Regions from separate parts of the Lysinibacillus sp. FSL L8-0312 genome, predicted to be linked through region 1. Evidence: riboswitches for the same ligand, from Rfam matches in the RefSeq annotation. Region 1 holds a riboswitch; each other region holds the start of a gene.
The links. Region 1 has a riboswitch for thiamine pyrophosphate ahead of thiW (energy coupling factor transporter S component ThiW). Riboswitches for the same ligand answer to the same signal wherever they lie in the genome.
Positions count from the first base shown of each region.

Region 2: linked by a shared signal. The riboswitch ahead of thiC (phosphomethylpyrimidine synthase ThiC) and the one ahead of thiW (energy coupling factor transporter S component ThiW) in region 1 are both predicted to bind thiamine pyrophosphate.
Region 3: linked by a shared signal. The riboswitch ahead of MHI22_RS04710 (ABC transporter substrate-binding protein) and the one ahead of thiW (energy coupling factor transporter S component ThiW) in region 1 are both predicted to bind thiamine pyrophosphate.
Region 4: linked by a shared signal. The riboswitch ahead of thiM (hydroxyethylthiazole kinase) and the one ahead of thiW (energy coupling factor transporter S component ThiW) in region 1 are both predicted to bind thiamine pyrophosphate.

Region 1 is NZ_JBBOOV010000001.1:4,098,817-4,107,194, reverse strand. Features, by position in the region: gene MHI22_RS20465 (ABC transporter permease) at 1-572, shown strand, start outside; gene MHI22_RS20460 (ABC transporter permease) at 569-1,366, shown strand; gene MHI22_RS20455 (ABC transporter substrate-binding protein) at 1,363-2,436, shown strand; gene MHI22_RS20450 (MFS transporter) at 2,665-3,861, shown strand; TPP riboswitch at 3,928-4,035, shown strand; gene thiW (energy coupling factor transporter S component ThiW) at 4,127-4,627, shown strand; gene MHI22_RS20440 (VWA domain-containing protein) at 4,872-7,469, opposite strand; gene MHI22_RS20435 (vWA domain-containing protein) at 7,453-8,378, opposite strand, start outside.
Region 2 is NZ_JBBOOV010000001.1:3,446,718-3,455,095, reverse strand. Features, by position in the region: gene MHI22_RS17355 (helix-turn-helix domain-containing protein) at 1-1,428, shown strand, start outside; gene MHI22_RS17350 (catalase) at 1,738-3,243, shown strand; gene thiC (phosphomethylpyrimidine synthase ThiC) at 3,837-5,615, opposite strand; TPP riboswitch at 5,761-5,875, opposite strand; gene MHI22_RS17340 (AEC family transporter) at 5,954-6,883, opposite strand; gene MHI22_RS17335 (methyl-accepting chemotaxis protein) at 6,995-8,378, opposite strand, start outside.
Region 3 is NZ_JBBOOV010000001.1:918,496-926,873, forward strand. Features, by position in the region: gene MHI22_RS04700 (ABC transporter permease) at 1-501, opposite strand, end outside; gene MHI22_RS04705 (thiamine-binding protein) at 501-791, opposite strand; gene MHI22_RS04710 (ABC transporter substrate-binding protein) at 793-1,788, opposite strand; TPP riboswitch at 1,942-2,052, opposite strand; gene parC (DNA topoisomerase IV subunit A) at 2,172-4,610, opposite strand; gene parE (DNA topoisomerase IV subunit B) at 4,607-6,583, opposite strand; gene plsY (glycerol-3-phosphate 1-O-acyltransferase PlsY) at 7,143-7,745, shown strand; gene MHI22_RS04730 (HesB/YadR/YfhF family protein) at 7,765-8,055, shown strand; gene MHI22_RS04735 (spore germination protein) at 8,208-8,378, shown strand, end outside.
Region 4 is NZ_JBBOOV010000001.1:2,019,767-2,028,144, forward strand. Features, by position in the region: gene mbcS (acyl-CoA synthetase MbcS) at 1-1,081, opposite strand, end outside; TPP riboswitch at 1,272-1,369, shown strand; gene thiM (hydroxyethylthiazole kinase) at 1,462-2,229, shown strand; gene thiD (bifunctional hydroxymethylpyrimidine kinase/phosphomethylpyrimidine kinase) at 2,217-3,041, shown strand; gene thiE (thiamine phosphate synthase) at 3,031-3,672, shown strand; gene MHI22_RS10175 (alpha/beta-type small acid-soluble spore protein) at 3,743-3,958, opposite strand; gene thiI (tRNA uracil 4-sulfurtransferase ThiI) at 4,103-5,314, opposite strand; gene MHI22_RS10185 (cysteine desulfurase family protein) at 5,314-6,468, opposite strand; gene MHI22_RS10190 (GNAT family N-acetyltransferase) at 6,575-7,021, opposite strand; gene ezrA (septation ring formation regulator EzrA) at 7,130-8,378, opposite strand, start outside.

The DNA.
Region 1 (8,378 bases):
ATTTCTTAACGAAGACAAAGCATAAACAGCTTTGGCTTCTGCTCATCATTATTCCTTCTTGGATTAATCTATTGTTAAAAACATATGCCTTTATCGGCATTTTTGGATTGTATGGACCAATTAATGCATTTATTGAAGTATTTGGCTTCGATCCTAAGCAAATGCTCTTTACGGATATTAGCTTTGTCTTTGTATCGGTCTATATTTTTATTCCGTTTATGATTTTACCGATCTTCAACTCCTTAGATCGATTAAACCCAACACTTATTTATGCAGCACGCGATTTAGGTGCCTCTGCTTTTACAACTTTTCGCCGTGTCGTTTTACCATTAACAATGGATGGCGTTAAATCTGGAATTCAAGTTGTCTTTATTCCAGCGCTATCCCTGTTTATGATTACACGCTTAATTGCCGGAAATCGCGTCATCACCCTTGGTACAGCGATTGAACAGCAATTTCTTGTAACACAAAATTGGGGGATGGGTTCTACTATTGCTGTGTTCTTAATTTTATTCATGGTAATTATTATGCTCATTACGGGACAAAAAGATAAAGGAGGTCGCGTACGATGAACAAACTATCTGCATCAGCTAAAGTCTATTTAACGATTGTTTTTATCGTTCTGTATGCTCCCATCTTCTATTTAATCTTTTACTCGTTCAATAGTGGCGGCTCCATGAATCACTTTGAATCCTTTACTTTAGAGCATTATAAAGCTGTTTTTGAAGATTCACGTCTTCTTGTTATATTAATTAATACTGTAATCGTGGCATTACTTTCTGCTTTGATTTCTACTATTATTGGCACACTAGGTGCAATCGGTATTGTGACTGTCAAGGATTCAAAAATGCGCAATACTTTACTATCCTTAAACAATGTCTTAATCGTCAGCCCAGACGTTATTATTGGTGCTAGCTTCTTAATTTTATTTACAATGGTTGGCATTAAGCTTGGCTTTGCGTCTGTCTTGTTAGCCCATGTCGCATTTAGTGTACCGATTGTTGTTCTAATGGTTTTACCTAAACTACTAGAAATGAATAAATCCTTAATCGATGCAGCATTAGATCTAGGGGCTACGAAAAAGGATATTATGATGCGTGTCATTCTTCCTTATATTCAACCAGGGATTTTTGCGGGCTTCTTCCTTGCCCTTACGTATTCTTTAGATGATTTTGCCGTGACATTTTTCGTAACGGGTAATGGCTTCAGCACATTATCTGTAGAAATCTACTCCATGGCCCGTGCAGGTATTTCTTTAACGGTTAATGCTATTTCTGGTTTGGTATTCTTTGTTACGGTGTTAGTCGTTGTTGGTTATTATTTCATTACAAGTCGTACGAGTAAAAGAATGGAGGGACAACGATGAAGTCATTAATTCAAGCTACCATCGCCATCCTTGTTGTTTCAGCCCTTTTATTCTATGCGGCTGACGCCTTAAGTGTAGGCGGCGGTAAAAGTGGAAAAGACACGTTAACAATCTTTAACTGGGGAGAATATATTGATCCTGACTTGTTGAAACAATTTGAAAAAGAAACAGGCATTCATGTCATCTACGAGACATTTGATTCCAATGAAGCGATGATGACCAAAATTCAACAAGGTGGAACAGCATATGATATTGCCGTTCCATCTGAATATATGATAGAAAAAATGAAGGAAGAAAATTTATTGATTCCTTTAGATAAAACAAAAATCCCTAATTTTAAAAATATCGATCCTTACTTTTTAGATTTACCATTCGATGATGACAATAAATATTCGGTCCCTTATTTCTGGGGAACAGTAGGCATTGTCTACAATCCAAGCCTTGTGGGAGATTTAGATTTCTCTTCTTGGGATGATTTATGGGATCCATCCTTAAAACGAAAAGTCTTTTTAGTGGATGGTGCTCGTGAAGTCATTGGAATGGGCTTAAACAGTCTCGGATATTCCTTGAATTCACTAGATAATCAGGAACTACGTAAGGCTACTGATAAATTAATCACACTTGCACCAAATGTAAAAGCCATCATTGGAGATGAAATTACACCATTAATGATCAACAATGAGGCCACTGTAGCCCTTACTTGGTCTGGGCAAGCAGCAGATATGATGTATGAAAATGAGGAGCTAGACTTTGCTGTACCTGAGGAAGGCTCGAATTTATGGTTCGATAATATGGTCATCCCTAAAACATCGAAAAATATCGACGGTGCCCATGCCTTTATCAATTTCATGCTAAGTGCTGAATCGGGTGCACAAAATGCCGATTATGTAGGCTACTCTACGCCTAATATAGCTGCTATGGACTTAATGGATGAAGAAGTTGTTTCTGATGAACGCTACTATCCTTCTGAAGAACAACGCGATACATTAGAAGTTTATAAAAATTTAGGACCAGACTATTTAGGGAAATATAATGAATTGTTTTTAGAATTTAAAATGAGTATTCGTTAAAGCATATAAAGGTCTATCGATGAATTTTTATTTTGTCGATAGACCTTTTTCTATTATCTTCCTGCTTCTGGCAGCACCTCACCTATTGTCTGTTTATTCTTTTCTACATCGTGGATTGGTATTGCTGCACTAGCAGGTATGTTTCATTTCAGACTTTCAACCGATATGATGATAGGATATCTTATGATAGACTTTAGTATATTTGATTATAAAAAGGGGGTTCATTCGATGACCCAGCAGAAGTCCAATAAGGCGGCTTTATATATTTTAATGTTTAATATGTTTATCGCAATGGGGAGTATTGGAATTATTATTCCTGTCATGCCAGAGTATTTAAAAATTTTTGGTGCAGCAGGACAAGTTCTAGGTATGCTAATTGCAACGTTCGCCTTAGCTCAATTCGTATTTTCTCCAATTGCTGGGAATCTTTCGGATCAGTATGGTCGGAAAAATTTAATTATTTTCGGTCTTATTGTGACAGGTCTTGCACAAATCGGTTTTGGCCTAGCCACAGACGTCTGGATGCTATTTTTAGCACGCTTTTTAGGCGGTCTAGGTTCCGCATTTGTTGCACCTCCTATTATGGCATTTGTAGCTGACGTTACTACCTACGAGGAACGTGGAAAAGGTATGAGTATGTTAGGTGCTGCTATGTCACTGGGCTTTATGATAGGGCCAGGAATAGGTGGTTTCTTAGCAAAGGTTAGTTTACATTTTCCATTTTTCACGGCAGGAGTTGCTGCCATACTTGCATCTGTTTTATCTTACTTTTTATTACCATCTACTAAACCAAACACTTCACATGACAAGCAAAAGCAAGAAAATCTGGCGAAGCAAATGGCTCGTTCCATACATATGCCTTATTTCGTTATGCTCATTATCATGCTCGTGTTCTCGTTCGGAATTGCCAACTTCCAAACAACCTTGTCATTATTTGTGACAGAAAAGTTTAATTACACACCCGTAGATATTGCGATTATTTTAGTTGTCGGTGGTGCTTTTGGGGTAGTTGTACAAATGTTTGTGATTACACCACTTTTTAATCGCTTTGGTGAAATGAAAGTTGTGTTAGTCAATTTATTTATTGCATCTGTTGCTATTTTCTTAATATTGTTTGTATCTGGCTTCGCTCTTATATTAGTTGTAGCAACTATTTTCTCTACAGCAACAACACTAATTCGTCCTGCTGTAAATACACTAATTTCAAAGCTTGCAGAGAAAGAACAAGGGTTTGCTGCGGGCTTGAATAATGCTTACATGAGCCTTGGCAATATGATTGGACCAGCCTTAGCAGGTTTACTATTTGACTGGAATATGAACAGTCCATATATTTTCGGATCTATCATATTATTAGCCTGCTTCTTCCTTGCACTCATCTGGACATTGAAAAAAGCACCTCATCTAATGCATCCTGATACGAAATAGTCAGAAAAATCATTGACTATTTTTAACATTATGTTACAGTAATGTTGGTTAATAAAATTGAATGATATTTACCACTAGGGGAGCCTTTAAAAGGCTGAGACGTATATGATGATGTACGGACCCTTTGAACCTGATCTAGTTCATACTAGCGGAGGGAAGTGGCGCTACTTGCTACTATCATTGTCTATGCAAGGCCGCTTCCTATTGTTTAAAGGAAGCGGCCTTTTAATTTCCCTCATGATTTTATTCAAGAGGAGTGAACCTTATGTCAATTCGTAAAATGACAATCATGGCTTTATTAGTAGCGATTGCTGTAGCAGGATCTACCTTTGTATCCATACCAACAGGCATCGCACGCGCCTACCCCGTTCAGCATGCTGTTAACGTAATAGGAGCTATTATACTAGGACCCGTGCCAACAGTTCTAGTTGCCTTTGTGACAGCCATCATTCGTATCTTTACTGGTACAGGCTCTCTTTTAGCGATTCCTGGTAGCGTCATTGGAGCATTGTGTGCGGCCCTTGCCTACAAATACAGTAGAAAATCATGGCTAGCAGGATTCGGCGAAGTTTTTGGCACTGGTATTTTAGCTTCACTTATTGCCGTACCCTATGCAAAATTGCTTATGGAGACATCCGTAGCCGCATTATTCTTCATGCCAGCCTTTTTAACATCAAGTACCATCGGGGCCATCTTAGGTGTTATGGTAGCTAGCACTTTGCGAAAATCGGTACCAGTAAAGAGCTTTAATTCTTCGCTTTATTGAGTGGTGCTGAGTGCTTTTTGATTTTGGAAATCCTTTAAGATGTGCGAGAAGATTTCTTTTCTAGTCTTTGAGCGGGGTTCGTTTCTTTATGAGCGTCTCTCTCCCCCGAGAAGCACTTTTCGAAGGCTGCACTGTGTCAATCACCTTTGCACCCCTTTCCTAGCGGAAACCACCATTTTTTAAAACCTCAAAGCATTTAAAAAAGCAGTGCAAAATGGAATGATTTTGCACTGCCTTCACTCTATTATGATCGTTTTTTCATACCCTTTAATAGCTGGGCTACGTTCGTGTCTTCTGCTTGTACAGGTTTCTCCTCAATTGGCTGCTCTTTTTTATTCGTTTTTGTTAGGAAACTCCACCCAAAACGTCTTATGGTAATATCCATAAAGAATAGAAGCATACTTGCTAAAAGAAGCCATGTGGCAATGTTTTGTCGATCCGCTCCTTTGGTTGTAAAGTCACGGAACACATCTTGTGGTTCTTTTAAAACGGCTCCCCCTGTTTGATTTGTTAACTCTTCAACCAGTTTTTCATTAACAGGGAGCAGTTCATACTCAGCACTATAAGGAACACTTAGGCCTGCCTGATAAATGGCCTGCTGCTCATCCGCTATACGGAAGAAAATCAATCCAGGTTCGGCCTGTACAACAGCTCGAACTTGGGAGGCTGAAATGGTTTCTAACTGAGTTTCTAACTCCTCCCCTGCTTCATTAACCGCTACAATGTCTAAAAATGCGGCTTCATTTGTAGGGTCTGTAATCATAAAGGAGCCATCAGCTTCTAATCTCACATCATAGGCAACATCATTATAGCTTGGCAACATTTGTGAAATAAGCGTCTGCCAAAATGTTCCCCAGTCCTGCCATCTTGCCCAATCTCCTGTCCATTTACCCGTTGAATCGGATGTAAAAGCAAATGTTTTACCGAGTCCATATTGCCATTGTGCTAACACAGGATCTTCCTTCTCACTTTCTGCAATTACGGTTGTCCCTTGCTTAGCTGTCGTTCCAATATAAGCATTCATTTGAGGGACGCCATTGGCAAATAGCGAATTCCATCCTGCGGCATTATAAATTGCTGGATAAAACGGATTATCCTCAATATAGGTGCGAGAAATCATAGCTGTTTCACGAGATAAAATAGAAGGAATGGTTTGTTCATCAATGACATCATAGAACCGTCCACTACCCATATCACTAAGTGCTTCGAGTAAGTTAGCATCAGCATCTTGTCCAATCGCTACTGTTGATAAAGTGATACCATTTTCTTTTCCCTCAGCAATTAAATCCTCATAATTCCCAGACTGTGATTGCCCATCGGTTAAAAGAATAATATGTTTACGTTGAAGCTTTAAATCGGCGAGATTTTCATAGGCTTTAGCTAATGAACTATAGATTTCTGTTCCGCCTCCTGGTGTTACTGATAGAATGGTATCCACTGCCTCTTCTTTACTTTTAAGAGGCGCGGTTTCTATAATTTCCCAAGGACGATCATCGAAGGCGATAAAGCCTAATGTATCCTCATCTCGTAGCATTTCAACAGAACGTGCCGCTGCTTCCTTAGCTAGCTCTAGCTTCGAGCCATGCATACTGCCAGAACGATCCAGCACTATGACTAGCCCTAATGAAGGTAATTGCTCCTTGCCCTTAATTTCCATCTCCACAGGCAATAACGTTTCAATTGGCGTTTTAAAATAGCCTCCTAAACCAAAACTATTTTCTCCACCAACCATCGTGAAACCAACCCCAAAGTTTTTGACTGCTTGCTCAATCACACTCATTTTCGCCTCACCAACTAAATGACCAGGCACATTGTCAAAAATGATCGCATTATATTGTAAATAGCTGGACAGTTCATTTGGTAGGCTTTTAGGATCGACAACATCATAGGCAATGGATTGACTACCAAGTGCTGCCGCGATAGGTGAAGCTGTTTCATAGCCATTGACGATGAGTAAATGGGGTTCACTTTGTACCATTGTGACACTTGTTAATTTATTGTTTTCAAAAATAGCATCCTGCCCAACTTGAATAACTGCTTCGTATTTTACAAGTCCTTCAGCTGTTGCTGCGTGTTTATAGGTAAACACATTTGTACCTTCCGTCAGCTCAACTGCCTCGCGATGAATTAGCTCATCATTTTCATATAATAACAGCTCCCCTTGCCCTGCTGCTGTTGCATGAATTTCTGTTACTAATTGTTGCTGCTCTCCTACATAAGCAACCTGAGGAGAGACAAAGCTTTTGAGCGACACATCATGGACAACTGGTAGACTAAAAGGTACAACGTCCACACTAATATTGGCACCTTTCAATCTGGAGACAAATTCTAAAGCATCTCCTTTTGTCTCATTACCATCTGTTAATAATACAAGGCGAGTCGCTTTTTTAGGATCAACAATGCCTGTTGCAAGCTGTAGACTTTGTTCAATATTCGTTTGATCTGTTGCTTTGATTTCTGTAAGCTTCGGTACATCCTTTAATTCTTTAGACAAAATGGCTTCTGTTTGTAAAGTGGAAGAAAAAGAATAGATCCCTGCAAGTTGGGGTTCTTTTTTAGATTGTAGGCTCTCCTGTATAAACTGAACCATCTCATCTTCTGTACCATTCATAGACGCAGATCGGTCTAGTAAATACACGATCTGTTCTTCTTTTATCGGTAATAATAAATACGGCCCTGCAAGTGCCAAAACTAAACAGCATATCGCTACTATGCGAATAGCAAGCACAACAATATGACTCTTTTTTAGTCGCTGCCGTTCTCGAAAATAAGTCCATCCAAAATACAAGAACAATGGAAGTAATAGCAACAATACTAATGGCGTATCAATTCGTAAATCCACGACGTCGTTGCACCTCCCACTCTGCAACAAGCAAAATTAAAACTATTACAATTAACCAAGGTACGAAGGAGGCCATCGATACCTCTTCCTTCCCATTGTCTGAAATGTCGCCTAATGTATAGCTTGTTCCTTGTTCAATAACACGTTCCTGGGCTTGCAATTGCACAATAAATTGTTTTTCTTCATTATTTGAACGTACCATATAAATACCTGGTTGTTTTGGTGCAATTAACATGCCCTGTGTAATAGAAGAAATAAACTCATCTTCTTGCGAATAAACACTCCAGTCTCCTTGCGCTAAGGCTACTGCACGCTGTTCATTCGGTGTGAAAATACCAAGTGAACCGACTGATTCTGTTAACTGTTGCTCAGTACTCCATAAAAATAGCGGGAATGATGGATGCAATGGCCAATCTGTATCAGCAATATCCGCTAAAACAACGATATCTCCTTTAGGAGAGCGTTGGATAAACGGCTCATCTCCTACAGAAGCAATGGTTTCATAATCCGAAAATCCAGGATAAATAGCACTAACATAAATATCCTTTAGTTCGCTAAAAGCAAATAATGCATCACTTTTAGCACTTACTGTACCACTTGCTTCCACTTTTTCGGCATCATCACGTCCAAATAATACTAGCGGTTTCTCCATCTTCTCCAATAAGGCCGTTTGGTTTGTGATGACAGTTGCATCCTGATTGTCAGCTACTTGTAAAGACGGAACGATTTTCACGCCGCTACTGACACTTTGAAAACCTTTTTGTATCAACTGATGCATACCCTGATCAACAACAATTTTTGAAGTAGTCGTTTGTAGTAAGACGGTTTGTTGATTGTCTACGGCATAATCATCGTTTGCATCAATAATAGCTGTCATCGATTTTGCTAAGGGCAAATCTTTGAAGGTTT
Region 2 (8,378 bases), 650 kb from region 1:
CCTACCGACTTGGCAGGCATAAAGTGGTTTTTACATACCTATTTCCCTGGAGACGTCTTCATTGAAATGTGCACAAGTATTTCAGAGGTGCCCCAAAGAATTCGATTATTTGAACCGGACGCCATTCTGTTAAATATCGATCTATTTCCTAATAATCGCTTAACGGCTCTTTATCGGGATTTACAAAAGCTATCTGGTGCCATTCTTGCAATGACGACAGAACCTTTATTTAAAAATGCATTGAAGGCAATAGATTTACAAGTGGCCCATCTCTTTGTAAAACCCATTGATTTAGAATTATTAAAACAAAAGCTCACAACCATTTCTCTTCGCACACCACAGGTCACGGAATATGCACAGGAGACTACAAATGATTCCTTTTATTATCAATTATTTTTAGATAACAAATCTAGTTCAATTGAGACGACCATACATTTCACAATGATGGAGCCAGAACATATCGAAACTTTTAATAAGCTTTACAATTGGCTACAACAAACACCTATCCACTTCCATATGAAAACCTACCCTCTGTCCAATACAATTGTATGCCTTTTTCAAACAAGTGACATAAAGATGGTAGAAAAGGATGTCCGTGCACTTATGATGGAATGGCGGTTAATTAGTAATAGTTCTTTAAATATTGGCATTTATGATGGGCCACCGACAACCATCAAAAACATGTATACATTAACAAAGCGCGCACTACATCAAAGCTTTTACGAAGGCTTTGGTCATATTTTTTATGCAAGCAAACAAATTGAAACACAGCCCTTTGATCCCTTATTAACACCAGAAGAGCAACAATTGCTAATCAGTAGTTTGGAAGACGGAAACCTTGAAGCCGTTAAAACATTTTTATACCAGCTATCTAATGAGGGAATATATTATGAGCAAGATGATCTACGTATTCATTTAACAAGTGTTCTAGCACAAATTCGACGCTTTATGTTGAAATATAAATTACACGAAAAAGCAGTTATCGAGCAAAGCTATCGTCAGCTATTTCACTTAATCATTGAACATCCTATATTTTATACAATTCTCAATGGCATTATTTCTTTCACACAAACATTAATTGAATTAGCGCGGGAAGCTCGAATGGAGAAACGAGCCGATTATGTTGAACTAGCTTTAGAAATAATTGATCAACAATTTAATGATAGCTCCTTGTCCCTGCCCTTCGTCGCCCATAAGCTCGGAATCAGCCCAAATTATTTGAGTACCATTTTCTCAAAGAAGCAAGGCTTACCATTTAAACGCTATTTACAGCAAATAAGAATTCATCATGCTACTAACATGCTGCTAGAAACGGATTTTTCCATTAGTGAAATTGCCCATTTAAACGGTTTTGATGATCCTAATTATTTCATTAAAATATTTAAACAACAAATCGGCATAACGCCTAATCGATATCGAAAAAACTAAAAGATAATTGATTGAAATAATTTTCAATTAGTCCATTTTATTTTCAATAAAGGTTTTTACAATGTAGTCATTATCTTAAAATTCATGTCATTTTCATACCTAATATTTTTTAAAAGGAGATTAGAAAAGTGAAATTCCTGGTGAAAACTATGTATAAAACGCCTTTCCTTGGCATATATTTATAGTTTATATTTAAATATAAAAATTCTTTAACGATAATAATTATAATGTACTAGCAATTCTATTTTATATTTGTTATAGTTATAGATGAAGAGTTTGACTTATATTTTTTTCAGGAGGTAAACTAATATGACAAACGCAAATGATCGTAGCCGTCGTTTTACAACAGCAGGTGGCGCTCCAGTAGTAAGTAACCATGACTCTATGTCAGCAGGTCCACGTGGTCCTCTTTTACTTCAAGATGTATGGTTAGTTGAAAAATTAGCAAATTTTAACCGTGAAGTAATTCCTGAACGTCGTATGCATGCTAAAGGCTCAGGTGCATTTGGTACTTTTACTGTAACGCATGATATTACTCAATATACAAAAGCGAAAATTTTCTCAGAGATTGGCAAGAAAACAGAAATGTTCGCACGTTTCTCAACAGTTGCTGGTGAGCGTGGTGCTGCAGATGCTGAGCGCGATATTCGTGGCTTCGCCCTTAAATTCTATACAGAAGAAGGAAACTGGGATCTAGTAGGGAACAATACACCTGTATTCTTCTTCCGCGACCCATTACACTTTACAGATTTAAACCATGTCGTTAAACGTGATCCACGTACAAATATGAAAAACGCTAACTCCAACTGGGATTTCTGGACTCTATTACCTGAAGCGCTTCACCAAGTGACAATTGTAATGTCTGACCGTGGTATTCCAGCTGGTTACCGCAATATGCATGGATTTGGTTCTCATACGTATAGCTTTATCAATGCTGAAAATGAGCGTGTATGGGTTAAATTCCATTTCCGTACAGAGCAAGGTATTAAAAACTTAACAGGTGCTGAAGCTACTGAAGTTATCGGTCAAGATCGTGAATCTTCACAACGTGATCTATATGAAGCTATTGAAAAAGGCGATTTCCCTAAATGGAAAATGTATATTCAGGTTATGACAGAGGAGCAAGCTCGTGAGCTTCCATACAACCCATTTGACTTAACAAAAGTATGGTATAAAAAAGACTTCCCATTAATTCCTGTCGGTGAGTTCGAGTTAAATAAAAATCCGGATAACTACTTTGCAGAAGTTGAACAAGCTGCATTCGCACCATCTAACATTATTCCTGGTATTAGCTTCTCACCAGATAAAATGTTACAAGGTCGTATCTTTGCATACGCAGATGCACAACGCTATCGCCTAGGTGTAAACCACTATATGCTGCCAGTTAACGCACCGAAATGTCCATTCCGTACCTTCCATCGTGATGGTGCAATGCGCTTTGACGGCAACCTCGGTTCTACATTAGGCTATGAACCAAATAGCTATGGTGAATGGGAGCATAATCTAGACCATAAAGAGCCTGAATTACGCATTGATGGTCATGCAGGTATTCACGACTTCCGTGAAGATGATAACAATTACTTTGAGCAACCAGGTAAACTGTTCCGTTTAATGACTACAGAAGAGCAACAACGTCTATTTGAAAATACAGCGAATGATATGGCTTCTGTTGAAGAATTCATCAAACGCCGTCACATCCTTCACTGCTATTTAGCTGACCCAGCATATGGTGAGGGTGTCGCAAAAGCGATGGGTCTTTCGTTAGAAGGTATGGACCTTACAAACCCATATGTAAAACAACCAACTAACGTTTAATAGTCCACTTATTATTGATATCCAAATTCAACTTTTACTCCATGTGAATCTGTCATTCACATGGAGCTTTTTTATGATTAGAAAAGGCTTATGTCTATACTTTGACATAAGCCTTCCTTAGTGTTGAAAAACAAAACAGTCAATTGAAAGGGAGAAATGGATTTCCGTTGCAGGCTACTTGCTTTCCACTCCAGCCCACAAAAGTGTTACCTTTTTAGCGAAATTTTCAAATAAAGTGAAGGTGTTCACTACTTTTTATGAAGAGGTGTTGTCACGCATCACTTCTCCATATTAAAAATAAGAGTTTATCCCCTCTAAGAATACAGATAATGGGCTATTTGATTGCTATACTACTATGAAAAAAGTAAAGACACTTTGCAGAATGGTTGATTGGAGTGGAGCCAGCGTCACAGATGAGACCCTGGAGCGAGCGTAAGTGAGTGAAGTGGCTCATCGGACGCCCCCTGGAAAGGGCGCTGGCGGAACGGAAATCAACCTCTCACCTTGCAAATTTGCTTTTTCTGCCGTTGACATCATCTTTTTTCAACAACATGAAAGGCTTATGTCTATACTTTGACATAAGCCTTCCTTCATTATTGATAAATCTGACTCCCCGCTTTTTTAAACTCCTCTGCCTTTTCCTGCATACCTTGATGAATAGCTTCAGTCGTATTTAAATCTTTTTCTTTAGCATAATTACGAATATCCTGTGAGATTCTCATACTACAGAATTTAGGGCCACACATTGAGCAAAAGTGCGCTGTTTTTGCCCCCTCTGCTGGAAGCGTTTCGTCATGATATTCAACCGCACGTTCTGGATCTAATGATAGATTGAATTGATCACGCCAGCGGAATTCAAAGCGTGCTTTTGACAATGCATCATCCCGTTGTTGTGCACCTGGGTGTCCTTTCGCTAAATCAGCTGCATGGGCAGCAATCTTATAAGTAATAACTCCTACTCGAACATCCTCACGATTAGGTAAGCCAAGATGCTCCTTCGGTGTCACATAGCAGAGCATCGCTGTACCAAACCAGCCAATCATCGCTGCACCAATAGCTGAGGTAATATGGTCATATCCTGGCGCAATATCTGTTGTTAATGGGCCCAATGTATAGAAAGGCGCTTCCTTACAAACTTCTAATTGCTTGTCCATATTCTCCTTTATCAAATGCATCGGTACATGACCTGGCCCCTCTACCATCACCTGAACATCATGCTTCCAAGCGATTTGTGTTAATTCACCCAGCGTTTCAAGCTCTGCAAATTGGGCCTCATCATTGGCATCTGCAATGGAACCTGGGCGTAAGCCATCTCCTAAAGAAAAAGCAACATCATATGTCTTCATAATTTCACAGATTTCCTCAAAATGTGTATAAAGGAAATTCTCTTGATGATGAAATAAACACCACTGTGCCATAATTGAACCACCACGTGACACAATGCCTGTTACACGATTTGCTGTAAGAGGTACATAGCGTAAAAGAACACCCGCATGTATCGTGAAATAATCAACCCCCTGCTCTGCTTGCTCAATGAGCGTATCACGATAAACTTCCCACGTTAAATCCTCGGCTATGCCATTTACTTTTTCTAAAGCCTGATAAATGGGCACCGTTCCCACTGGCACTGCAGCATTTCGAATAATCCATTCTCTCGTTGTATGAATATGTTTACCAGTCGAGAGATCCATAATATTATCGGCACCCCAGCGTGTAGCCCATGTCATTTTCTCAACTTCTTCTGCTATTGACGACGACACCGCGGAATTTCCAATGTTTGCATTGATTTTCACATGGAAGTTACGACCAATAATCATCGGCTCTGCCTCAGGGTGATTAATATTAGAAGGCATAATAGCCCGACCTGCTGCAATTTCTGAACGAACAAATTCAGGATCCATGTTTTCACGTATCGCCACAAACTCCATTTCCGGCGTTATCATTCCATTTCGTGCATAGTGAAGCTGTGTTACATTTTTACCCCTTTTTGCACGTAAAGGCTTCCGCTCCAATTCAGGGAAAACATTTTCTTGAATGCGCGGATCATCAACACGACGAAAACCGTTATCCTCAGGTTTAATCGTACGCCCCTCATATTCCTCAACATCTCCTCTTTCTTCTATCCATGCACGTCGCAAAGTAGGCAGACCCTTTGTAATATCAATGTGATAATTCGGATCTGTGTATGGACCACTCGTATCATATACTCGAATAGGGGCATTTTTTTCATCCCCAAAGCTACCAGTCGTTGGGCTTAATGCGATTTCACGCATAGGTACTAAAATATCTGGACGTGATCCTTCCACATACACTTTTTTGCTTCCTTCAAAGCTAGACATAATCGTAATGTTCTTTTCACTAACTACTGACATGAGCTACTTCTCTCCCTTAAATGTAATTTGATACAAGGACCGAAAATCTAGCTCACTCCAACAAATAAAGAAAGGCCGAATCCAAAATATTTTTTTGGATCCGGCCATGAATGTAAAGGTCTAGTAATTGCACACGACATACGATGCAATAGCTTCTTAACTTTCCCACGCTGGTATGAGCCAGATCAGGTCCAAAGGGTCAAGAAACTTCTAAGCGTTTCCCTCTCAGCCTGACTCATCAGACTCCCCTAGTTAATACTATTTAGTTTGATGCTAGTGTAGCAGATATTTCTAAGAGATGGAAGTTTTCCATTCAATATTTTAAAATTTTCATCCAACTAAGTAAATAATACTTCCGCAAGATAAATCACGATCGTTACTGTTAGACAGCTCACAATGGTTGAAAATAAAACAGTTTGCGCAGCTGTAGCTGATTCCACATCGTATTCTAATGCTAGACTAGAGCTATTGCGAGATGTTGGGAAGGCACTGGCTATAAACAGAGATTGTGCGACAACTCCATCTAACCCCAATACATAAATAATGACCAATGCTACAGCTGGTCCGATAACTAATCTTGTAAAACAGCTAACAAAAACAGTTTTATTAAACATAGATTTGATTTCAAGCTGTGATAATTGTGCGCCTAATGTAATTAAGGCTACAGCAATAAATCCATCTGCGACATGCTCTACAGGTATTTTGATAAACTGCGGTATACCAATATTAAAATAGTTCATAGCGACACCAATAATTAGCGCATGAATAATGGGCATTTTAAAGAAATCTTTGATGATTGTCATACCCGATTTCGTAGAGGAAATTAAATTGTACAAACCATATGTATAAGTTGTCATATTTTGAAATATAACGAGCATGACCTGAATGGCTACACCAATAGGTTGTGTTACAAAAATCATTTGGGCCACTGGAATACCATAATTTCCAGAGTTAATGAGCACAACACTATTTTTAAAGACGGCTGCCTCCGTTTTGGCCAAACCAAGCCCTTTCGCTAAAAAATGACTGAGTATCATTTGACTCCCAATAAAAAGCACAATAAATAACCCGACTTCTCCCAGAACAGACAGCTCTACACGTGTTTCATATAAATTCACAAAAACAGCGGCTGGCATAAAGCAATATGTAATAAGCTGAGACAATGCTTTTAAGTTAAAACGAAATTTCTTTTGTAGTATAGCGCCAAGTACAAGCAACACTAAAATAGGTGCAACAATTTGAAAGAAAATCATTCCGAGATACATCATATTGATGACCCCCTTCCCTTCATTATAGTAGTGCTGAATGGCTAACAGGTCAATGTCTCTTCCCTTCACCATTAAGAAAGACTGCCTATATATTTTAGGCAGCCTTTTTCTTTACGCTAGCTTAAATCGATTTACGACTTCTTGCAGTTCATTTGATATATCATTCATATTTTGAATAGACTCTGCTACTTTTAGTAACTCTGCTTGTTGATCCATTGCAGAAGCACTTACTTGTTCAGCAGAGGCAGCTGTTTCCTCTGAAATAGCAGATATACTTTGAATAGCCATAATTGCTTGATCTTTATGCTCTAACATACTAGATAACTTACTCATTAGTTCACTAATGGAAGCTGCAATTGAACGTGACAAGTCACTGCTATCTTTAAAGGCCATTTGTGTGCTTTGTACGGACTCATTTTGAGAATGCATTAAATCTGCATTCGAAGCAATAACAGCTACTGTCTGTTGGGAATTTTCGAGAATACTTTCTACCGTACTCTTAATAATTTCTGTTTCATTTTTAGATTGCTCTGCTAGCTTTCTTACTTCCTCTGCTACTACCGCAAACCCTTTTCCATGTTCGCCAGCACGAGCTGCCTCAATACTTGCATTTAAAGCTAACAGATTCGTTTGCTCTGTAATGCTTTGAATAGAAGCGATGATTTGATTAATATTGGCAATGTTAGAAGCTAATGATTCCATTTGCTGTTGAATACGCCCATTCATCTCATTTGTTTCTATATTATGTTCACGTAAACTATTAACCTCATGCAATCCCTTTTCTGTCGTTGCACTTGTTTTATGAGATAGCTCATCCATCTCATTGGATAGTGACGTAATGGCATCAATCTGATCAGATAGATCCATCATTCGATAATTGGTTTCTTCAGTATCCTCTGATTGCTTCGATGCACCTTGTGCAATTTCATTGATTGCTACTGAAACCTCTTGACTTGAAGCTACTATTTCATTAAAGACCTCATGCACTTGATTAGAAGATTGGTTCAATAATGTCGTAGAATTTAGCACTGTTTGTATTGCACTATTGGTTTTATCCAGCATATTATTATAAGCCAGTGCAACTGCACCAATCTCATCAGACTTAATATATTTCTCCTCTACTCTTTGTGTTAAATCCCCTTCTGCAGCTGTTTCAATGGATGCACGCAAAAATTGGAGTGGCTTTAACTGTTTGTAAATGAATAGCACACTTGCAACTGTCATCAAAACAACCATAATAATAGAAGAAATAATTGTAAATACAAAGACGTGGTTGTATGTCTCTAGAATTTTTGATTCAGGCAATACAATTTGAACAGTCCACGTCTCGTCAATATCCTCTAAAATCATTGGGGCAAATACATTAAATGCCTTTTCCTTAAACTGTTTAGAATCAACGTACATACTTGTAAGCTCATCATTTTCCATGGTCTTACTAATACTTGTCCAAGCTGGGTCCTCTTGCATATTGCGCCCATCTAGCTCTTCACCAAAA
Region 3 (8,378 bases), 3.2 Mb from region 1:
TTCAAGCTTCCAAAAAGTTTGCGCCTTTGTAGCACCAACCATGGCAAAATAATGCTTTAACTCAGGTGCTGTTTGCCGAAATCCGTCCATTGCCGCAATAACAATGGGGAAAAAGCACACGAGGCAAATAATGATGAGCTTTGGTAATAAACCAAAGCCAAACCAAATAATGAGCAATGGCGCTAAGACAAGAATAGGGATATTTTGCGACATAATTAAAATCGGATAAAACAACTCCCGAATAAATGTAAATCGATGCAAGACAATCGCCACCATTAATCCACAGGCAATACCAATGGCAAGTCCTAATAAGGCTAATTGCATCGTAGCCCAAGCATGTGGTAAAAAGGTTTGATAGGCTTTAAAAGCTTCCAACAAAATACGACTTGGTGCAGGTAATAACCAATGAGGAACTTCAGCCACATGCACAATGAGCTCCCACACGAATAAGAGGAAGGCGATAAAAATAATCGTCCTTCCCTTTTGCAAAGCTTGTTTCATTACTGGTATTTCTCCGTTAATGTATCCATTGTTATACCAGTTGGCTGATATAATATTTTCACTTGTGTAATGACATTGATAGCACCAAGCTCAATCATCTTGTCATTCATTTTTTCAATGATTTGCAGCAACATTGACAGCTCACCTTCCATCGTCGTTTCCAACGGATGTACCTCATATTTCACACCAGCAGCATCTATCACAGCAATCGCCGCATCGACATACGGTATAACATCCTCAAATTTCTCTGTTTTTGGAATGATTTGAACACTGATTAATGAATTCGCCATCTTATTTGGCCTCCTTTTTAGGTAAGAAATCATTTGTAAAGGCTTGTTTCGCATTAAATTCGCCCTCTAACACGTTGTTGCTAGACATCCATTTTGCATAGTTTTCCCATACAGAAAGCTTTTGCTCTCCCCATTGCTTGGCATCATCCTGATATTTATCGGCTAGCCATTCCTGACTTTTATGCACTAACGCTTGATCTAAATCGGGAGCCGCTTCTATTAAAATATCAGCCGCCTCACTTGGATGTGCTATGGCGTATTCATAGCCCTTCGATGCAGCCGCCACAAACGCTTGAACTAGGTCAGGATTGTCCTGGATCATTTTTTCATTTGTAGCTAGAACAGGTGTATAATAGTCCAGCTGATCACTATAATCTGTTAAGTACAGCATATTAATCTTTTCACCCCGTAGCTCAGCTTCAATACCTGTCCACGCGTAATAAATCCAAGCAAAATCAATATCCTTTTGCATCATCGTGAAAAAATCTAAATCTCCTGCATTGACGATATCTAGTTTATGAATGTCTGCCTTTTCTGTTTGCATCAATGATTGTAGGACAGCTTGCTCTAGTGGAGCCCCCCAACCGCCATAGGTTTTACCTTCGAAATCCTTTGGTGATGTAATACCTTTTGATGCAATAGAAGCAAAGCCAGATGTATTATGTTGAATAATAGCAGCAATGGAGACAAGAGGCACATCTTGCACACGAGCCTGTGTAATCCCTTCCTGATAGCTCACACCAAACTCTGCCTTGCCAGAAGCAACAAGCTGATCGGCTCCTGCCTCCCCAGGCATAATAATGTCAACATCTAAGCCCTGCTCCTCAAAATAACCGAGTTTTTTTGCGACATACAGTCCTGTATGATTTGTATTTGGTGTCCAATCTAAGACCACTGATACTTTTTTCAGCTGATCAGTAGCCTGCTTGTCCTCCTTGTCACTACAGCCCACTAACGTTAAAAGTGCAGCCACTAGAATAAATAACCATTTTTTCATGCGAAGTCCTCCTAGTTGATAATGTGAAAGTGTTCATGATTGAATGTTGTCACCAGAAAGAAAGCGTATGCGTTTGGCAAGATATTGCTTGAAAACATAAAAAAACGCCTAGGATTCCTCCCAGACGTATTGCAATCAATCTTCAAAACTTTGCTTTTTTGAATAGATGTTCCCTACGCTGGTACGAGCCAAATCAGGTTCAAAGGGTCAGCGTCTATCGGACACAATCTCAGCTAGCAACTACTAGCCCCCCTACATTCTTGTGCTATGAACTTTTCGTTGATTATTATACCCATAGTTACGCTAAAATGACAAGATGCTATTTTTGACTAACGACTGCTCTCGTAAAAAAACCCAGCACTCCTAAGAGACTGGGCTTATCATTAGCTTAGTTTCTGTTCTTTTTTAGCCGTTAAAACATGGGAAATGGCCCCATCTGTTGCAATATCCACTTTAAACGAACCGTTGGAATGGCGATCAGCACGCGTCAATGTTTGGACATCAATGAGCTCTTGTACACCTTTTTCCGTTTCAATCACTATTTGCTCCTCATTCGTTGCTTGAATAACTGCCACAATACGGTGAGGATTTGCTTTTAATTCTGTTAATACTTTTAGACCACGTTTTGCACGACTTGCCACTTCAACTTCTGCAACATTCATTTTCTTCACGGCTCCACGCTGTGTGACGATTACCACATATTGTGTAGCATCAGGCTGTAGCACATTGACACCGACTAAGGCTTCTCCATCCTTTAGCGTGATGCCTTTGACACCGCCTGTTTTCACCCCTGTAACTGGTAATTCTTCCAGTGGGAAACGAATCGCATAGGCTGTATCCGTTGTTAACATCAGTTCCACATCATCTGTCACAAACGATGCATAGATCATCGCATCGCCCGCTTTAACATTCATTGTTTTTATTGGCTTCGAATAACGCGTCACCGCATAATCTGCCAGTGGGGAGCGTTTAATTTGACCATCTTTTGTAGCTGTTAAAATATACGTATTTGGCTGCTCGAATGTTTCAAAGCCATACACTGCAATAATAGACTCATCTTCCCCTGTTGGCACAATACTTGAAATATGCTGTCCAAGATCCTTCCAGCGAATATCAGGTAGCTCATGAACAGGCTGGTAAATATAATTGCCTCGATTTGTGAACAGTAACAGATGATGCTGTGTATTTAAGGTTGCTTCATACAATAAGTAATCCGAATCCTTCATCGCAAAATCCTGACCATTGGAAGCGGCATGTGAACGTGTGGATGTACGTTTAATATAGCCATCCTTTGTCACCGTCACCACAACCTCTTCACTTGGCACAAGGACATCTAGCGTAATTTTAATTTCTTCTATTTCCTGCTCAATTTTCGAGCGACGTGGCTCTGTGAAGCGTTTCTTAATCTCTAGTAACTCTTGTTTAATGACACGTACAAGCTTGGCTTCACTTTGTAAAATTCCTTCTAGCTTCGCAATCAACTTATTTAACTCGTCTTGCTCTTGACGAAGCTCTGTAATGTCTGTATTCGTTAAACGATATAATTGTAAGCTAACGATCGCCTCGGCTTGTACCTCTGTAAAATCAAACTTCGCTTGTAAATTAAGCTTCGCATCCTTCTTATCGTTAGAAGAACGGATTGTCGCAATCACTTCATCTAAAATGGAGAGTGCTTTAATTAACCCTTCTACAATATGAGAACGATCCTTTGCCTTTTGTAAATCATAAATCGAACGGTTCGTCACCACTTCTTTTTGATGCGCAATATAGGCATCTAGCAATAATGGCAATGTCATCATCGTTGGACGACGATTATGAATAGCAATCATATTAAAATTATAAGCTACCTGTAAATCTGTTGTTTTAAATAGGTATTGTAAGATTCCTTTTCCCGGAACATCCTTTTTCAGCTCAATTACAACACGTAAGCCTGTACGGTCTGATTCATCTCGGATTTCCGCAATACCCTCTAAACGTTTATCTACACGTTGCTCATCAATTTTTTTCACAAGATTCGCTTTATTCACATCATATGGTAATTCCGTGATGACAATTTGCTCTTTGCCACCCTTGATCGGTTCTACTACGGCTTGCGCACGGACAATGATTTTACCTCGACCTGTTTCATAAGCCTTTTTGATGCCATCTACCCCTTGGATAATCCCACCTGTCGGGAAATCCGGCCCTTTAATCACAGTCATCAATTCATCTACTGTCACGTTCGGCTTGTCTAAGCGCATTAACACAGCATCTAGCACTTCATCTAGCGCATGCGGGGGAATATCTGTCGCATAGCCAGCCGAAATCCCTGTAGAGCCATTGACTAGTAAGTTTGGAAAACGTGCAGGTAAAACAGTCGGCTCCATATCTTGATCATCAAAGTTTGGTACAAACTCGACCGTTTTCTTGCCAATATCTCGTAGCATTTCACCAGCAATAGCAGACAGTCTCGCCTCTGTATAACGCATCGCAGCTGGAGGATCACCATCAACCGAACCATTGTTACCATGCATCTCAATAAGCATATGACGTGCCTTCCAGTCCTGACTCATACGTACCATTGCTTCATAAACAGAGCTATCACCGTGCGGATGGTAATTACCGATTACGTTCCCGACAGTTTTTGCGGATTTTCGAAACGGTTTATCCTGTGTATTGCCTTCTGTAAACATTGCATATAAAATACGACGCTGTACTGGTTTAAGACCGTCACGTGCATCAGGCAACGCGCGGTCTTGAATAATATATTTACTATAGCGACCAAAACGATCACCCATCACTTCTTCTAGCGGTAAATCTTGAAACTTTTCTGTACTACTCATGCTTGGTCCTCCTCTTGTTGGATGAATTCATTTTCTAAAATATTTGAATCATCCTCCATACCGAAGTCAACATTGGCTTCGATCCATTTACGACGCGGTTCTACTTTATCACCCATTAACGTCGTGACACGTCTCTCTGCACGTGCACCATCCTCGATTGTGACACGAATTAATGTCCGTGTCTCAGGGTTCATTGTCGTATCCCATAGCTGGTCAGCATTCATCTCACCAAGACCTTTATAGCGCTGCAATATGTAACCCTTTCCAACTTTCTGGATGGCCTTTTGTAAATCGTTTTCTGTCCAAGCATATTCAATCACTTCTTTTTTACCAGTACCTTTTGATACCTTATAAAGTGGTGGTAAAGCGATATAGACTTTGCCTCCTTCAATGAGTGGACGCATATAACGATAGAAGAACGTTAAGAGCAAGACTTGAATATGTGCCCCGTCCGTATCCGCATCGGTCATAATCACTACTTTATCGTAGGCTGAATCCTCCACAGCAAAATCCGTGCCAACACCTGCTCCAATCGCATGGATAATTGTTGAAATTTCTTCGTTTTTCATAATGTCCTGTAGCTTGGCTTTTTCTGTGTTGATGACCTTACCGCGCAAAGGCAAAATCGCTTGGAATGTACGATCACGACCTTGTTTGGCAGAACCACCTGCAGAATCACCCTCAACTAAATACAACTCATTCTTGGCCGCATTGCGAGACTGAGCTGGTGTTAATTTGCCTGATAGAATCGTACTACCTTTTTTGCTTTTCTTGCCATTCCGAGCGTCCTCACGCGCTTTACGAGCCGCTTCTCTTACTTGTTGCGCACGGATTGCTTTACGTACAAGAGAAGCCGATAACTCTGCATTTTCCTCTAGCACATACAAAATTTGCTCTGACACTACGCTATCTACGGCTGAACGAGCCTCACTTGTACCAAGCTTGCCCTTGGTTTGTCCTTCAAATTGTAATAAATGCTCTGGAATACGAACAGACACGATTGCTGCTAAACCCTCACGAATATCTGTCCCTTCAAGGTTTTTATCTTTGTCCTTTAGCAAGCCGATTTTTCTTGCATATTCATTAAATACACGCGTCAATGCCGCTTTTGCACCCGTTTCATGTGTGCCGCCATCACGAGTACGTACATTATTAACGAATGACAAAATCGTTTCTGAATAACCATCGTTATATTGGAAAGCGAATTCTACTTCAATATCATCTTGTATGCCTTCTACATATTTCACAGGATGAAGAACATCCTTTTCTTCATTCAAATACGCAACGAAAGCTTCAATGCCATTCTCATAAAAGAATACATCTTGTTTGCCTTCCTCGCGCTCATCGATTAATTCAATTTTTAAGCCCTTTAATAAAAAGGCTGATTCACGTAAACGTTCTGCTAACGTATCATAATTGAATTTTGTGACAGAAAAAATCGTTTCGTCTGGTAGGAAATGAACAAGTGTACCTGTTTGCTTCGTTTGCCCAATTTCTTCAAGTGTTGTGACAGGATGTCCACCATGCTCGAAGCGCTGACGATACTTTTTACCATCACGATGAATCGTCACCTCTAAAAATGTTGATAGTGCATTAACTACAGAGGAACCTACACCATGCAAGCCACCACTTGTTTTATAACCACCTTGTCCAAATTTACCACCTGCGTGTAGCACCGTAAAAATAATTTCAGGGGTAGGTTTACCCATTTTATGCATACCTGTTGGCATCCCACGGCCAAAGTCGCGCACACTCATACTTTGATCCTTATGAATTGTGACAATAATATGAGATCCAAAGCCGGCCAGTGCTTCATCCACCGCATTATCTACGATTTCATACACAAGGTGATGAAGTCCACGGCCATCCGTTGAACCGATATACATGCCAGGTCGTTTGCGTACCGCTTCTAATCCTTCTAATACTTGTATAGCGTCATCATTATAAACGCTAGTTGACTGTTTATTCGTCAAAAAATTCCCCTCCAAAAAACAAACGCATGTTCTATTTATGTTCTCATCCTAATAATAATAGCATTTCCTGTCAATAGCTAGCGACAGGTCCATTAAATTTTTAAAATTTGCTCACAGTTTTGATCATCTTTATCAATAGTAAACATCTGCAACAGTTGCTTAAAATTGGTATTTAAGCAGGGCAGACTGCTACTAGTATCCATAAACGTTTGACGCGTAGTAGCCGATTTAGTTTCAGCATACATAGAATCTAGTTCAGTGTAAACGCTACAATGTTTATTACGGTTAAACTGGATAAAGTTAGACTTCTATTCTACCAAAGGAATGAAGGATTGACAAAATTGCCTTTTTGCCTATATTTTTATAAAGGCTTTTTTTCACTTTCTAGAATCTCATGTCTGAAAGCCTACCCCTTATTAATAGGTTTTCTTTTGTATTGAATTCAAGGCTCCTAATGAAATCTCCTTCATAACATTGTAGATTAGCAAGAAAAAGTGTAAAATACTTGTTACAAACTATTAGTACCAAGTGATGGACTATGAATGAAAGGAGTCCAGCTATGATCAATGGACTTATTATTTTATGTGCTTATCTAATCGGCTCTATACCTTCTGGATTATGGATAGGTAAAATTTTTTATAATACCGATATTCGTGAACACGGGAGCGGTAATCTTGGTGCAACCAACACATTCCGAACATTAGGGAAAAAAGCAGGTATTGTTGTAACCGTAATGGATGTGCTCAAAGGAACAGCTGCGGTTTTATTAGTAGCACTTCCCGTTTTCTCTGACAGCACACTGCATCCCTTATTACTTGGTCTTGTTGCCGTAATCGGTCATATGTTTCCGATCTTCGCCAATTTCCGTGGTGGAAAAGCAGTGGCAACATCCGCAGGTGTTTTATTAGGCTATTCGTGGCCACTCTTTGTCCTATTATTTATTACCTTTATTGTGACATTAAAAATCACAAAGATCGTCAGCCTAACATCGATGATAGCCGCTTTAGTAGCACTTATCTATGCAATCGTTTATTATTTTGTTACGGGTGACTTTGCATTAGGCATCTTGGTAGCCTTTTTATTTACCTTTATTATTTATCGTCACCGTGCCAATATTACACGTATTAAAAACGGCACTGAGCCAAAGGTAAAATGGCTTTAGGAAGAGAGGAGCATTCGAAATGAACATTGCATTGACAGATGAAGCACTCCAGTGGTTCAAACACGAAATGGAAGTAGAACCAGGTGATACGATTCGTTTTTATGCACGCTATGGTGGCTCTAGTCCTTTTCATGAAGGTTTTTCACTTGGCATGACTCGTGAAGAACCTATTGCTATAGGCGTACAGACAGTGGTTGATGATGTAACCTATTACATTGATGAGAAAGATCTCTGGTTCTTTAACGATCACAACTTACATGTTGACGTTGATGCTAGTAATGATGAATTGCAATATGACTATCGTACATAAAACAGTCTATCCTTTCAGTCCATGAAAGGATAGACTGTTTTTTTATTTGGCTCCATCATGCCAATAGTTAGATTTTCACCCTCACCTCGTTTATCTCTCCAAAAAATTGTCCACTCTATAAATAATGAGCGTATATTTGAGGAGGAAAACACATGTCTATGTCTAACAATATCGATACCTCCCCATCCCATACAAACGATTTGTTGTATACATCCCTAGCTAAAAATAAAAAAATCATTGAACAGGCGCTTGGTCACAGTAATGACATCATCATACGTGAAATTACAATTGGTGAATCTGCCCCTCATAACATCGCTATCATT
Region 4 (8,378 bases), 2.1 Mb from region 1:
CAGGATTGCCGAAATCGTTAATAATATTAACAGTGTTGCCAGGAGTAGGTTTTCCCATTGAGCCAACTCGCGCCTCCATCCCTACCATTGTACCAACAAGTAATGTATTTTCCGTTTGACCATAGCCATCTCGCACTTGTAAATGGAATGTTTCTGAAAATACGTTGATAACCTCACTATTTAACGGTTCACCTGCTGATACAGCTTGGCGAATTGCATGTAAATCATATGCGTGTAAATTTTCAAGTGATGCCATAAAACGATATTCAGTTGGTGTACAGCATAATACATTGATTTTGAATTTTTCAAGCATTGCCAAATAGGAAGCAGCATCAAATTTACCTTTGTAAACAAATGCAGTAGCACCACTGCCTAATGTAGCGAGAAAGGGACTCCATATCCATTTTTGCCATCCAGGTGCTGCTGTTGCCCAAACAATATCATTTTCTTGTACACCTAACCAATGTGGTGCTGTTGTTCGTAAATGAGCATAGCCCCAGCTGTGTGTATGTACCGCTGCCTTCGGGTTACCTGTTGTGCCGCTTGTATAGGCTAAAAATGCATTATCAGTACTTTTTGTCGGAGTCGGATTTATGTAAGTTGTAGGTTGATGGTGCATTTTTTCTAGTAAAGGCTGCCAAGGCTCATGTGCTTTCCCTATGACAAATTGCTGTATGCCCTGTAAATTTCCAACTTCATCAAATTGTTCAATATAGGGCTCATAGGCAACAACCCCTTTAGCATTGGCGTGATGAATGCGATACTCAATATCTTTTGTTCTTAACATTTCTGAGCTTGGAATGATGGTTAAACCTGCTTTTAATGCTGCAATATAAACAATATATGCTTCCACTAAGCGTGGTACCATCACTAAAATCACATCACCCTTCGTTAAACCTTGTAAGGTGAAAACATGTGCTGCTTGATTCGCTTTTTCCATCAAATGTGCATATGTAATAAATTGTACAGCTTGATTTTCTTCATAAATAATTAAAGCATTTTTCGTTGCATCCTGAGCATATTTTTCAATTTCCTCTGTTATGTTATACCATTCTGGTGCAACTAAATCTTGTCTTTTCATGGCAAATGCCCCCTTTTGCTATGACACATTATAAAACTCCTTTTTCAGTATTTTCAATGGTTTGCGCTTAATTTAGGTAAAGTCATGACAACTATCATACCTAGCTATATGGCATCAGTCACGTTTTGTCGATAGGAAAACTAGCTATTGAATACAAATGAAAAGTATGGTACATTTTGGTCAACTAAAAGCAAAATTGCAGGGGGACTCGAAAGAGTTGAGAAGGTAAAACCTGACCCTTTGAACCTGTTAGTTAATACTGACGTAGGGAGCAACAGACATCGATTTTTTCAGATGAAAGGCTCTTTTTCGTGTATTTTCACATAAAAAGAGCCTTTTTGCATGCTTACGTCCATCCACAAAGGAGGACTAAAATTAAAATGATATTTCAAACAATTCGTCAACAGCAACCACTTATTCATTGCATCACAAACTATGTGGTGGCAAATTTCCAAGCAAATGGTTTATTAGCATTAGGTGCTTCGCCCGTTATGGCTGACGATAGCCAAGAGGTTGAGGAAATGGTAGCAATGGCACAAGCATTATTAATTAATATCGGGACACTCAATACTCGCACCAAAAACGCCATGCTGTTAGCAGGAAAAAAAGCTAATGCACTTGGCATTCCAGTTATATTAGATCCAGTTGGGGCAGGGGCTACAACTTATCGCAAGGAAACCGTTCAATACTTACTTGAAAACATACAATTTGCCGTAATTCGCTGTAATATCGGTGAGCTTGCGGCTATAGCCAATGTAGATTGGCAACAGAAAGGTGTAGATAGTGGTCATGGCTCCATGTCACTGGAGACGGAAGCATTACTAGTGGCACAACGATATAATTGTATCGTTATTGTAACAGGTGAACGTGATCTTATAACAAATGGTGAGCATAGCCAGTGGATAGCTGGTGGCCACCCACAAATGACAGAGGTCACTGGTACTGGCTGTTTACTTAGTGCGCTTTGTGGTGCTGCCTATGTCGCAGGTAACAAGCCATACAACCAATTAGCAGAAACACTCACTTACTATAAAAAGGCAGCAGTACTAGCTTCTGCATTCACTGCAGATATCGGTGATTTTCAAATAGCTTTGCTTAATGCTATACATCGTTTATCAAAGGATGGTGAAGCATCATGCATATTGTAACGACGATTGCTGGATCAGATAGTGGTGGCGGTGCTGGTATACAGGCTGATTTAAAAACATTTCAGGAATTAGAGGTGTTCGGCACTTCCGTTATTACAGCTTTAACTGCACAAAATACAACAGGCGTGACAGGTGTTTTCCCCATTGACATTTCGTTTGTGGAAAAACAATTTCAAGCGTTAGTCGAAGATTTTCCGATTGCTGCAATGAAAACAGGCATGCTTTATTCCTCTGGTATTATCCAAGCCATCGCACGCATGATCGGTGAATTAAACATACCACTAATTGTGGATCCCGTGATGATTGCAAAAGGTGGAGAAAGCTTATTACAGCAAGAAGCTATTGAGGCGTTACGCTCATCTTTACTACCACTAGCTACGATTGTTACGCCAAATATACCCGAAGCAGAGGCTCTCACGGGGAGAACCATTCGCCATTTTGAGGATATGAAACAAGTGGCTCAAAGCTTTTTACAGCTAGGTGTACAATGCGTCATTGTAAAGGGTGGGCATTTAGCAGAACCACTTTATGCCATTGATTATGTATTTTTCAAAAATGGACAATCTTTTTCGATGCAGTCTCCACGAATCCAAACCAAAAATACACATGGTACTGGCTGTACATTTTCAGCAGCACTCACTGCTTTTCTTGGACGAGGTTTAGCGATGGAAGAGGCTATTATCGAAGCTAAAAAATTTATTCAATTAGCGATTATGCATGATTTAGCCATCGGCAACGGGCACGGACCTACAAATCATTTCGCTTATCAACAGCATAAGGAAGCCTGTGAGGTAATTATTCATGAAACGTGAGGATTTACAGCTTTATTTTATTATGGGGACAGGCAATGTTTTTCAACAAAATCCCATCCATCTCCTCGAAAAGGCATTGCAAGCTGGCATTACGATGTTTCAATTTCGCGAGAAAGGGTCTCTTGCCTTAACTGGATTAGCCTATGAACAATTTGCACGCCAATGTCAAAAACTTTGTCAGCAGTATAATGTACCGTTTATCGTTAACGATGATATAGAGCTCGCTTTGCGAATTGGTGCCGATGGCGTTCATATTGGACAAGATGATTTAGATGTTGAAATAGCACGTAAAAAAATCGGGAACATGATACTTGGTGTTTCTGTACATTCACAGGAAGAATTACAAACAGCTATAGACCATCATGCTGATTATGTAGGAATTGGTCCAATCTTTGCAACAACATCTAAAAGTGATGCACAACCACCATGCGGTACAAATTTTTTACAGCAAGCTTATCATCTTTATCCTGAATTACCGATTGTAGCGATTGGTGGGATTACTTGTACAAATGCACATTCTGTTTTTCAAGCAGGTGCTGATGGTGTTGCCGTTATTTCTGCTATCTGTGAAAGTCAAGACATTGCACACACTGTATCTACATTTACGTCATTATCTCGCATAAAAAAATGATCTATAAACAAACTAAAACCAGTGCCTTTTATGGTCACTGGTTTTAAGTTTATAAATGCTTAGTCAGCATTTATTGGTTGTTTGGCATACCTTTTAATTGAGATTCTGCCATTTGTACAAGACGTTTAGTGATTTCACCACCAACGGAACCGTTAGCACGAGCTGAAGCTTCAGCTCCTAATTGAACACCAAATTCTTGTGCAATTTCGTATTTCATTTGATCTAGTGCTTGTTGTACACCAGGTACTGCAAGCTTGTTTGAACTGCGGTTGTTGTTTGAAGTCATGTGTCTCACCTCCTTGTGAATATAGAATGTGCGATATTCGATTTTTAATACGAAAATTTTAAAGGTAAATTGTACCTCTAATGGCATCTAGCCAGTAATATAAAAAAGCCGTCTCAAAATGGACTTTGAGACGGCTTTGAATCCTTATAATAGTTCTGCAAACTTATCTTGTTGTTGCTCTTCTTTCTTAGGGAAAATATAGACCTCTCGATTTTTTACTGCTCGCTCGATTAGCTCATCAAAATCAGAGAAGCTTTCATAATGCTCGACCTTTTCAAGCTTCGGCTTTGTTTTTGGACTTGTAGGTGTAAAAATCGTACAGCAATCTTCAAATGGCTGAATAGATGTTTCGTATGTGCCGATTTTTTCTGCAATATCAATGATTTCGAGTTTATCTGATGAAATTAACGGACGCAAAATAGGTGTATTCGTTACAGCATTAATCGCTGTTAAACTTTCAAGCGTTTGACTCGCTACCTGCCCAAGACTTTCACCTGTTACAATGGCAAGTGCCCCAATTTCCTCACGCACCTGATCAGCTACTTTCAACATCATACGGCGTGTTGTTGTCATCGATACATTAGAAGGCACTTTCTCTTTAATAAGAACTTGTATTTCAGTAAATGGAATGACATGTAAACGAATACTAGCACCAAATTTCGTTAGTTCATTGGCAAGTACCTTTACTTTTTCTAATGAATTTTCGCTTGTATATGGTGGACTAAAGAAGTGAATCGCTTCTAATCGCACGCCTCGCTTCATCATTAAATAACCTGCAACAGGGCTATCAATACCACCAGATAACATTAATAAAGATTTTCCATTAGACCCTACAGGCATTCCACCTGCGCCAGGAATAACTTGTGCCATCATATATGTTGCATCATGACGAACTTCTACACGTAGTTCAATATCAGGCTGCTTCACTTTGACTGATAAATTTTGAAATTGCGGTAAAACATAGCCACCAATCTCACGTTGGATGGCATGAGATTCTAAAGGAAATGTTTTATCGGTACGTTTCACTTCTACTTTAAATGTATGCTGCTCATCTTTAAATGTCTCCATTATAGTGATGGCAAGTTTCTTCATACTTTCTATATCTTTTTCACATGCAGCCACAGGGCTAAAAGATTGAATACCAAAAATTTTAGGTAAGCCTGTTACGAGTGCCCGCATTTGTGTTTCGTTTTCTATAGCAATAAACATACGATCACGCTCTGTACGAATATGCAGCTGTCCTAGATCGGCAAAAGCATGACGAATATTTTCACGTAAGCGACGGATAAAATCCATTTTGTTGCGACCTTTTGTAGAAAGCTCACCATATCGAATTAAAATTTCTTTCCAAATCATTACTTAATTTCTCCTTTGAGTTCCAGTATGACTTCTGCTAGTACTTGTTTAAACTTTTCTATATCTTGTGCTGTGTTATGCGCACCAAAGCTCATACGAATTACACCTTTTTTATAATGCTCATCGAGGTGCAGAGCCTCGACAACATGGCTTGCTTTCGTTTGCTTCGATGAACAAGCACTTGATGTTGACACAATGATGCCACGTTTTTGCATAGCATTAATAATGACTTCCCCTTTTAAATCACGAACACTGAACGATAAAATATGTGCAGCTCCTTGTGGAGTCGATAAAATATGCACTGCCTCTCCGTATCCTTTTAGTTGCGTACGAATTTCATCTTGCCATTGACGGTATTTCATTGCACGGTCATTCAATGTTTCTACTGCTAATCGAGCCGCTTTTGCTAATGCAGCTGCTTGCGGTACCGCTACAGTACCACTTCGCAAACCAAATTCCTGACCTCCACCAAGTGCATAAGGCTGCCATCTCATGCTTTTACGAAAAGCTAATACACCTGAGCCTTTAAAGCCATGAATTTTATGACCAGAAATAGCAATACTGTCTGGACCTTCTTCTCCATTAAAGGACACAGCTAATTTCCCAAAGCTTTGAACAGCATCAACATGAAGAGCTGCTCTACTCATTTCATGAATCATTGCTGCTGCTTCCTTAATAGGCTGGATAGCACCCATTTCATTATTCACATGCATAATGCTAACTAAAATTGTATCTTTACGTATTTTAGCACGCAGCTCCTCTAAAGAAATGACTCCATGTTGATCAACTCGAAGATAGTCAACCTCATAGCCCTCTTTTGTAAGCTGTTTAACTGTTTCTAAAACCGATGGATGTTCTATTTCAGTCGTTAAAATATGCTTTCCTATATGTGTATTACTACGTGCTATACCAAAAATAGCTGCATTATTTGACTCGGTCCCACCTGAAGTAAATAGCACATTTTTTGCCTCTGTCTGCAAAATATCTGCTACTTGCTCACGTGCACGCATTAATAAATCATTTGCTTCAACTCCCATGGCATGGATGGATGCAGGATTGGCATAATACTGCTCATTCACTACCATAAATGTCTGCATAACCTCTGTTAAAGGTTTTGTTGTTGCACTATTATCTAAATAAATTGTCTTAACCATCACTTTTCACACACTTTCAAAACGTTGATTTAACGGTATTTATCATAACGCAATCTTTGGCGATTGACCACTAACTTTCACGATTCTTCAAATTTTAAATAGCATATTACACTTTTTTCAACATTGTAATAAAAACTGTTGGTGTACTAAATTCACTATCTTTGACAAAGCCGAATTTTTCATAAAGACAAATGGCTCTCTTATTAAATCGGGCCACAGTTAAACGAAGCGGTAGTTGATGCTCTTGTTGAATTGTTTTGACAATAAACGAAAAAAATGCCGTCCCTAAGCCTTGACCAGTTAGATTGGGCTTCATACCGATGCCGATATCTACATAGCATTCTGCATATGCCCCAATGTCATGTCCTTTCGGTACTTGTGCGGCTGTGCCTGTGCAATAATAGCCGATTAACTCCTCCCGCTCATTAAAGATAGCATAGTAGGGATTTTCGAGCATTTCTTGTAAGGTTTCATCTGATAAATCATTATTATAAAAATCGTATGGTGCTGCATAATGCCATTGTAAAATTTCACTCGCATACTTCTCATTCATTTCTCGTAGCGACAGCTTCAACCGTATCACACCTTTCCCTCTATTTAATAAAGAAAGCTGTCTAAAAAGTAATCGCTATACTTTTTAGACAGCTAACAGTTATTTGAATTAATTTGACATAGACTCTTCTGCAACCATTTCTTGAATACGTTTTAAAGCACCTGGCTCCATCTCTTCAACAGCTGTTCCTGCTTCTTCTAATGCTTTCGCATAACGGAATTGATGGAATGCCTCTTCAGCTTCTTTTAAACGCGCGTTCAATGTTGGATTCGAAGCACGATGACGATTTCCATACTGAATAATACGTTCAATAAGCATAACATTTTCTATTAACTCATGTGCTTTGACTTTTACATCCTCTACGCACAGTGTGGCAGCATTTAAATTATTATGAACAGTCCCCATATTTAGCGGTACTTCTTGCAGGCTTTGCATAACAATGTAGATGTGCTCTGCAGCCTCATCAAGACGTGCATCCATTTCCTCAGGGATTCCTGGGATATTGGCCTTGTTCAATAAGCGATCTGTATCTTGTAATATTTTCTTTAAATTTTCAACTTGAGCGCGGGCTTTATTTTCATCAATTCGAAGTTTCTTCATTGTATTTGATAAATGTCCTTGCTCCTCATGAATTCGTTCAAGCTCTTCACTAATTTCGATTAATTCTTCCTGTAAACTAGAATAAGCCGATTTTTCTTCTCTCACACGCATAGCTAATAAGTCGTAGCGACGTTGTAATGCTTCTAATTGCTTTAATGCAGCTTTCGGAATTTCTGCATCCTTTTCGTTCAAATGATAACTTTGTTGCACATAGGTCGCTTCATCATTCACTAATTTTGTTGAAGAAATAACATTAGTGATGGAGCTTAATAAACGCTCACAATTTTGATCAACGTAATTTTTAGCAATAACCTCTTTTTCAAGTAAATCATAAAAATGATCGATTTCTTCATTTATTTCTGTCACACGAGGTTTAACTACTGTTAAATTAAGCGCTGCTAAGTCTTTTTTTAATTCATCAAACTCTTTTTCATACTTATTTAATGCCTCAGTCAATTCTAAATGCTGTAAATAGTAAGATTGATCTTCCATTTCACGCTGACCATTCCGCAATTCCTGAACCGCTCCTGGTAGCTTCACTTGTAATTCCGTTAAAATAGTTGGGACATCATTAATAAATTCAAAGGTCTGCTGTGATTCTTGATTTAAACTAATGACAATTTCGCGTGCTTGCAAATAATTCCCATCATTTGTCAATACATCAAACTCTTCAAACTTTTGTACAAATGTTTCTAGCTTTTTCTCAAGTGCAGGTAACGCTACACCAAATGAATGTTGGTGAGCAAGCAAAGTCTTT